2 linked regions of the Arthrobacter globiformis genome follow. Each later gene encodes a partner of the first gene's protein in a complex. Links are inferred from orthologs where the notes say so. Each region holds a gene or a part of one and is shown on either strand. Other genes may lie near its edges.

Region 1 (4,745 bases):
CCCCAGGCCGGCACCTGGATTTACCGTCCATGGCACCTATATTTACTGTCCATAAGGATTGCAGTCTACAGGAGCAACGCACGGCCACAGAGGACTAAAGCGGCCCGTCCGGCCCGTCCGGAACCGGCTCCCGGGCATGGTGGATAGGACTCGGTTCGGGGCTCGCTTGGACCCCATTTCGCCATAATTCGGGCGGTACATGATTTGGGTCACCCTTATTGGCAGTTAACCCGGAACGGTCATTAGACTGGCAAAGGTCTGGGTTCATAGGACACAGAAACTGGTTCGATCGTTGTGCCGTGGCACCTTAGGCGACCAGAGGAAATCAAACTCATGGAAGAGGCGTATTTCAAGTGCCAGAGCAGCCTAGCCACCGTCTGCCAGAGGAATTTGGTGGAAACGAGTGGCTCGTTGACGAACTGTACGAGCGTTACCAGCAGGACAAGAACACGGTTGATGCCAAGTGGTGGCCCCTGTTCGAATCATTCGACAGCGGCAGCGGTCCATCTTCCAACGGCGTGCCGGCAGTGACGTCACCGGCGGCCAATCCGGCTACCCGCGAACTGCCTGTTGTCACTCCCCCGGCGCCCGCGAAGGCACCGGCATCTGCTAATCCCGCGGCCCAGGCGCCTGCGGCAGCTCCGGCACCGGCGCCGGCGGCAGCCCCCGCCCAGCCTGCACCTGCCAAGAAGGCTCCGGCAACGGTAGCCCGCGACGGCGCGAAGAAGACCGAGGCGGGCACCGGCGCCCAGCCCATCCCGGCCCAGCTGCCGAAGAACGTCAAGGCTCCCACCGCACCAGAGGAAGACGTCGTATCCGTCCTTCGCGGACCGGCCAAGGCCATTGCGACGAACATGGTCACCAGCCTCGAGGTGCCCACGGCCACCAGCGTCAGGGCGGTTCCGGCCAAGCTCCTGATCGACAACCGGGTTGTCATCAACTCCAACCTGGCCCGCGCCCGCGGCGGCAAGGTCTCCTTCACCCACCTCATCGGCTACGCCGTTGTCCGGGCACTGTCCCAGTTCCCGTCCATGAACGTGTACTACGACGAGGTTGACGGCAAGCCGGTGGCGGTCCAGCCGGCACACGTGAACTTCGGCATCGCCATCGACATGCCCAAGCCCGACGGCACCCGCCTTCTGATGGTTCCCAACATCAAGAAGGCCGAAACCATGAACTTTGCAGAGTTCTGGCACACCTACGAAGACCTCATCAAGCGTGCCCGCAACGGCAAGCTGACGGCAGACGACCACGCCGGCACCACCGTGTCGCTGACCAACCCGGGCGGCATCGGCACCGTGCACTCGGTGCCCCGCCTCTCGAAGGGCCAGGCCGCCATCATCGGCGTCGGTGCCCTCGACTACCCGGCCGAATGGCAGGGCGCCAGCGAGAAGATCATTGCCCAGAACGCCATCAGCAAGATCCTCACCCTGACCTCCACGTATGACCACCGCGTCATCCAGGGTGCAGGCAGCGGCGAATTCCTCAAGCTCGTCCACTCCCTGCTCCTCGGCGCGCAGGACTTCTACGACGAGATCTTCGAAGCGCTGCGCATCCCGTACGAGCCTGTGCGCTGGAGCCCTGACCTGCAGGTGGACCCGGCCGACCAGATCAACAAGGTCGCCCGGATCCAGCAGCTGATCCACTCCTACCGCGTACGCGGCCACCTCATGGCGGACACCGATCCCCTCGAGTACGTCCAGCGTAAGCACCCCGACCTCGACGTCCTCACCTACGGCCTGACCCTGTGGGACCTCGACCGCGAGTGGCCCACGGGCGGCTTCGGCGGCAAGCCGATGCTCAAGTTCCGCGACATCCTGGGGGTGCTCCGGGACGCTTACTGCCGCACCACGGGCATCGAGTACATGCACATCCAGGACCCGGCCGAACGCAAGTGGTTCCAGGACCAGCTGGAGCACCCGTACTCCAAGCCGAGCCGCGACGAGCAGCTGCGCATCGTCTCCAAGCTGAACGCCGCAGAGGCGTTCGAGACCTTCCTGCAGACCAAGTTCGTGGGCCAGAAGCGGTTCTCGCTTGAAGGCGGCGAGTCGCTGATTCCGCTGCTGGATGCAGTCATCTCCGATGCAGCCGACGACGGGCTGGACGAGGTTGCCATCGGCATGGCCCACCGCGGCCGCCTGAACGTGCTGACCAACATCGCCGGCAAAACCTACGCCCAGGTGTTCCGCGAGTTCGAAGGCACCCAGGACCCGCGCTCCGTGCAGGGCTCCGGCGACGTCAAGTACCACCTCGGCACCGAGGGCACGTTCACGTCGGACAACGGCAAGGAGACCAAGGTCTACCTCGCCGCCAACCCCTCCCACCTCGAGGCCGTCGATTCGGTCCTGGAGGGCATCGTCCGCGCCAAGCAGGACCGGCTGGACCAGGGACAGTCGTTCCCCGTGCTGCCTATCATGGTTCACGGTGACGCTGCCTTCGCCGGCCAGGGTGTTGTGGCGGAAACGCTCAACCTGTCCCAGCTGCGCGGCTACCGCACCGGCGGAACGATTCACATCGTGGTCAACAACCAGGTCGGCTTCACCACCGCTCCGTCCTCGTCGCGCTCGTCCACGTACTCCACGGACGTCGCCAAGATGATCCAGGCTCCGGTGTTCCACGTGAACGGCGACGACCCGGAGGCAGTTGTCCGCATCGGCCAGCTCGCCTACGAGTTCCGCCAGCGGTTCCACAAGGACGTTGTCATCGACATGGTCTGCTACCGCCGCCGCGGTCACAACGAGGGTGACGACCCCTCGATGACGCAGCCGCTGATGTACAACCTCATCGAGGCCAAGCGTTCTGTCCGCAAACTCTACACAGAATCGCTGATCGGCCGCGGTGACATCACCGAGGAAGAAGCCGAGCAGCTGCTCCGCGACTACCAGGAGCGCCTCGAGCGCGTCTTCGCCGAGACCCACGCCGCCCAGACCTCGCCCATTCCGATCATCACGGCCGATTCGGCTGCGGTATCGGACATCGAGCGCCCCCATGCACAGCAGTCCGACATCGGAACGAACGCGCCGGCGTCCACGGCGATTTCGGCCGACACCCTCGCCCGCATCGGCAAGGCCCACGTGGAGATCCCCGAGGGCTTCACTGTCCACGCGAAGCTCAAGCAGCTGCTGGAGAAGCGTGAGCAGATGTCCCGTGAGGGCGGCATCGACTGGGGCTTCGGCGAGATTGCCGCTTTCGGATCGCTGATCATGGAAGGCGTACCCGTTCGCCTTGCCGGCCAGGATTCACGCCGTGGCACGTTCGTCCAGCGCCACGCCGTGTTCCACGACCGCGCCAACGGCAACGAGTGGCTGCCACTGGGCAACCTGTCGGACAACCAGGCCAAGCTCTGGATTTACGACTCCCTGCTGTCCGAATACGCGGCCATGGGCTTCGAATACGGCTACTCCGTGGAGCGCCCCGACGCCCTGGTCCTGTGGGAGGCGCAGTTCGGTGACTTCGTCAACGGCGCGCAGACCATCATCGATGAGTTCATCTCGTCCGCCGAGCAGAAGTGGGGCCAGCGCTCGTCGCTCGTGCTGATGCTTCCGCACGGCTACGAAGGACAGGGTCCGGACCACTCGTCCGCACGGATCGAGCGTTTCCTGCAGATGTGCGCCGAAGAGAACATGATCGTGGCCAACCCCACGACGGCCGCCTCGCACTTCCACCTGCTGCGCCGCCAGGCCTACAGCCGGCCCCGCAAGCCGCTCATCATCTTCACGCCGAAGCAGCTGCTGCGCCTCAAGGCCGCTGCCTCGTCCGTGGAGGACTTCACCACCGGCGGCTTCCGCCCGGTGATAGGTGAGCACGAGCAGCTGCAGGGGGACGCCGTCGAACGTGTTCTCCTGGTCTCCGGACGCCTGTACTACGACCTGCTGTCCACGCGGCAGAAGACGGGCGACAAGACGACGGCGATCGTCCGCGTCGAGCAGCTGTACCCGCTGCCGCAGGCGGAGATCGAAGCCGAACTGGCCAAGTACCCGAACGCTGAAGTGGTCTGGGCGCAGGACGAACCCGCCAACCAGGGTCCGTGGCCGTTCATGGGCCTGCACCTGCCCACCGCCCTTGACCGGAAGGTGCGCCTGGTCTCACGCCCGGCTTCGGCGTCCACCGCGGCCGGCTCCATGAAGCGCCACGCTGCGGAGCAGGACACGCTCCTGAAGCAGGCATTCGCGCCCGTAAGTAGCAGAAAAGCTGCCCGGCCGGACGGTGACATACCGTTCCAGCCGGGCAGTTCTGTTTAATCGGCGTGAGTTAATGGACCTTTAGGCTGGCATGCAAAGGTCCGTATCCGGGACACGCCCTCCCAACAAGTGAAGAGGTAGTAGTGGAAGACAGGAAGCTGCGGATTGCGGCTGTTGGAGATGAACTGCTGGCTGGGCTCGGCGATCCCCGGGCGCTGGGATGGCTGGGCCGGGTGCTCGCCCGCACTCCGCAGGACGGCATGACGGTGGAAAGTTTTTCCCTCCCGTGCCCCCAGGAAGGCACCGAGGGGCTGGCCGCGCGCTGGCTCGAGGAGGCTGGCCGCAGGTTCAGCGACAACCACGAGAACCGCCTGGTCATCGGGCTTTCCGGCCGGGACATCGAGTTCGGGCTGTCCACGGCCCGGAGCCGGCTGAATCTCGCCAACATCCTGGATTCAGCTACCCAGAAGCGGCTGGAGGTCTTCGTCGTGGGGCCGCCTCCCACCCTGGATCCGGTGCAGAACCGCCGCCTCGGCGAGCTGAACACTGCCTTCGCCGACGTCA
Region 2 (3,209 bases), 1.6 Mb from region 1 along the record:
CACCGGCGTGGGCAACGTGTACGCCGTCGGCGACATTGTCCCCGGCGTCCAGCTCGCCCACCGCGGCTACCAGCAGGGCATCTTCGTGGCCGAGGAAATTGCCGGCCTGAAGCCTGTCATCGTCGAGGATGTCAACATCCCCAAGGTCACCTACTCCGAACCCGAGATCGCCACCGTCGGCTACACCGAAAAGGCCGCGAAAGAGAAGTTCGGCGACGAGCAGGTGGAAATCCAGGAGTACAACCTGGCCGGAAACGGCAAGAGCTCCATCCTCGGCACCGGCGGCCTCGTGAAGCTGGTCCGCCAGAAGGACGGCCCCGTGGTGGGCGTCCACATGCTCGGCTCACGTATGGGCGAGCAGATCGGCGAAGCACAGCTGATCGTGAACTGGGAAGCCTACCCGGAGGATGTGGCCCAGCTGCTGCACGCCCACCCGACCCAGAACGAGGCCCTGGGCGAGGCCAACCTTGCCCTCGCCGGCAAAGCCCTTCACGGCTAATTCGTTCCGCAAGACAACCAGGGCCTGGTGCACCCGGCTCGAACAGCAGCGTGCACCAGGCCCGACCAATGCAGCAATCATCCGCACTTTAGATCAATAAAGGAGAACGGGGACGACATGTCTGAATCCGTTAACTTGCCCGCCCTCGGTGAGAGCGTCACCGAAGGAACTGTCACCCGCTGGCTCAAGCAGGTAGGTGACCGGGTAGAGGTGGACGAACCGCTGCTCGAGGTTTCCACCGACAAAGTAGACACTGAAATCCCCTCTCCGATCGCCGGCGTCATCGAGGAAATCCTCGTCGCCGAAGATGAGACCGCTGAAGTTGGCGCCCCGCTGGTGCGCATCGGTGACGGCTCGGGCGGCGGCGCAGCCGCCGAAGAGGCGCCCGCCGCAGCAGCCCCGGCCGAGGAAGCACCGGCTGCAGCCCCCGCCGAAGAGGCACCTGCCGCAGCACCGGCCCAGGAAGCACCTGCCGCTGAGGCAGCACCCGCCTCCTCCGGCGAAGGCCACGAAGTCACCCTGCCGGCACTTGGCGAGAGCGTCACCGAAGGCACCGTCACCCGCTGGCTCAAGGCCGTTGGCGACACCGTTGAAGTTGATGAGCCGCTGCTCGAGGTCTCCACCGACAAGGTGGACACCGAGATCCCGTCTCCCGTGGCCGGCACGCTGCAGGAAATCCGCGTCAATGAGGACGAGACCGCCGAGGTTGGCTCTGTCCTCGCCGTCATCGGCTCCGGCGCCGCTGCTCCTGCTGCAGCTCCCGAGAAGCCCGCCGAGGCTCCCGCCGCCCCCGCAGCTGAGAAGCCCGCCGCCGCGCCTGCTCCCCAGGCAGCACCCGCACCGCAGGCCGCTCCGGCTCCGCAGGCTGCACCCGCACCGCAGGCCGCTCCGGCTCCGCAGGCTGCACCCGCACCGCAGGCCGCTCCGGCCGCAGGCGGCGAGTCCGGCTACGTCACTCCCCTGGTCCGCAAGCTCGCCAACCAGCACGGCGTGGACATCGCCGCCGTCTCCGGCACGGGCGTCGGCGGCCGCATCCGCAAGCAGGACGTCCTGGCCGCTGCTGAGTCCAAGGCCGCTCCGGCAGCCGCAGCGCAGGCAGCCCCGGCCGCAGCTTCCGCTGCTCCGTCGGCAGCAGCATCATCGCTGCGCGGCACCGTGAAGAAGGCGCCGCGTATCCGCCAGGTCATCGCCCGCCGCATGCGTGAGTCGCTGGATGTTTCCACCCAGCTGACCCAGGTGCACGAAGTGGACATGACCAAGGTGGCCAAGCTGCGCCTGAAGGCCAAGAACTCGTTCCAGGCCCAGAACGGCGTCAAGCTCACCTTCCTGCCCTTCATCGCCAAGGCCGTGGCCGAGGCACTCAAGCAGCACGCCACGCTCAACGCTGCGTACGACGAGGACAAGCAGGAAATCACGTACCACAACGCCGAGCACCTGGCGATCGCCGTGGACACGGACAAGGGCCTCCTGGTTCCGGTCATCTCCGACGCCGGAAGCCTGAACCTCGCGGGCCTCGCCGGCAAGATCGCCGACGTCGCTGACCGCACCCGCAACGGCAAGATCGGCCCGGACGAACTGTCCGGCGGTACGTTCAGCATCACCAACATCGGCTCCGTCGGCGCACTGTTCGACACCCCGATCATCAACCAGCCGCAGGTCGGCATCCTGGGCACCGGTGCGATCGTCAAGCGCCCCGTGGTGGTCCAGGACGAGAACGGTGACGACTCGATCGCCATCCGCTCCATGATGTACCTGTCCCTCACTTACGACCACCGCCTGGTGGACGGTGCGGACGCCGGTCGCTTCCTGCAGACGCTGAAGGCCCGCCTCGAAGAGGGCGCGTTCGAAGCGGACCTGGGACTGTAACTAACAGCCAACGACGACGGCGGTGCGGGCGCCGGTGGTATGCCACCGGACGGCCGCACCGCCGTCGTCTTTTGTTTGGTAAATCTGCGCCGCGAACCGCCGCCTCTCCTTACTACGGCGCGTAGAAGTATCTGGCTAGACTGGTGCCATGAACATCGTCTATAACGTCATGGTCTTCCTGCACATCGTCGGCGCCGCCATGATCGTCGGCATCTGGATCGGCAACATGAAGAAGCCGACTGTCCATCCCCGGCAGTTCGACGGCGCGGCACTTCAGCTCCTCACCGGCATCGTGATGATGGGCCTGATCCCCGCGCTCGACATGGACGCCAACTACGCGAAGCTGGGCATCAAGATCGGCGTCGCCCTGGTCGTCGGCGTGCTGGCCTTCATCGGCCGCCGCAAGTACAAGAAGGGCGAGCCGATCTCCGCCGGCCTGGCCCACAGCGTGGGCGGGCTGGCTCTGCTGAACGTCGCTATCGCGACGCTCTGGCGGTAACCGCCCCCTGCCATGCCAACGACGACGGCGACGCCCCCTCCTGCGGGGGGCGTCGCCGTCGTCGTTGGCGCTTCCGGTCATAATCCTCTGACAGCGGACAACCCGTGCACGGGGGGCACCTAATCCATAGGATTGAGCAGGAAGGGCCGGGCGGCAGCCTGGACCTGGACTGAATCCAAGTTAAGGAGTGGACATGGCAGCAACACGCACCGCACACACAGTATGGAACGGCGACCTGATGACGGGCGCAGGCAACACGACGCTCGACAGCTCCGGACTGGGCACCTACGAGGTCACCTGGAAGGCCCGCACCGAGGCCTCGGAAGGCAAGACCAGCCCGGAAGA

The links. The genes of interacting proteins can lie anywhere in the genome.
Region 2: QFZ33_RS17400 (region 1) and sucB share a complex: the UniProt entries of both Bacillus subtilis proteins name them as parts of the 2-oxoglutarate dehydrogenase (OGDH) complex. The link is inferred for Arthrobacter globiformis from one-to-one orthologs.

The regions. Positions count from the first base shown.
Region 1 is NZ_JAUSXI010000001.1:3,745,836-3,750,580, forward strand. Bases 1-4,441 are described here. They hold QFZ33_RS17400 (multifunctional oxoglutarate decarboxylase/oxoglutarate dehydrogenase thiamine pyrophosphate-binding subunit/dihydrolipoyllysine-residue succinyltransferase subunit), read left to right. Parts: upstream 1-353; coding sequence 354-4,241; downstream 4,242-4,441. Other genes in these bases: QFZ33_RS17405 (GDSL-type esterase/lipase family protein), read left to right, coding at 4,325-4,441. In the rest of the region: more of QFZ33_RS17405, read left to right, coding at 4,442-4,745. UniProt on the Bacillus subtilis protein: E1 component of the 2-oxoglutarate dehydrogenase (OGDH) complex which catalyzes the decarboxylation of 2-oxoglutarate, the first step in the conversion of 2-oxoglutarate to succinyl-CoA and CO(2).
Region 2 is NZ_JAUSXI010000001.1:2,160,214-2,163,422, reverse strand. The notes cover bases 1-2,990. They hold sucB (2-oxoglutarate dehydrogenase, E2 component, dihydrolipoamide succinyltransferase), read left to right. Parts: upstream 1-616; coding sequence 617-2,365; downstream 2,366-2,990. Other genes in these bases: QFZ33_RS09835 (hypothetical protein), read left to right, coding at 2,514-2,864; lpdA (dihydrolipoyl dehydrogenase), read left to right, coding at 1-499. Outside these bases: QFZ33_RS09830 (OsmC family protein), read left to right, coding at 3,058-3,209. UniProt on the Bacillus subtilis protein: E2 component of the 2-oxoglutarate dehydrogenase (OGDH) complex which catalyzes the second step in the conversion of 2-oxoglutarate to succinyl-CoA and CO(2).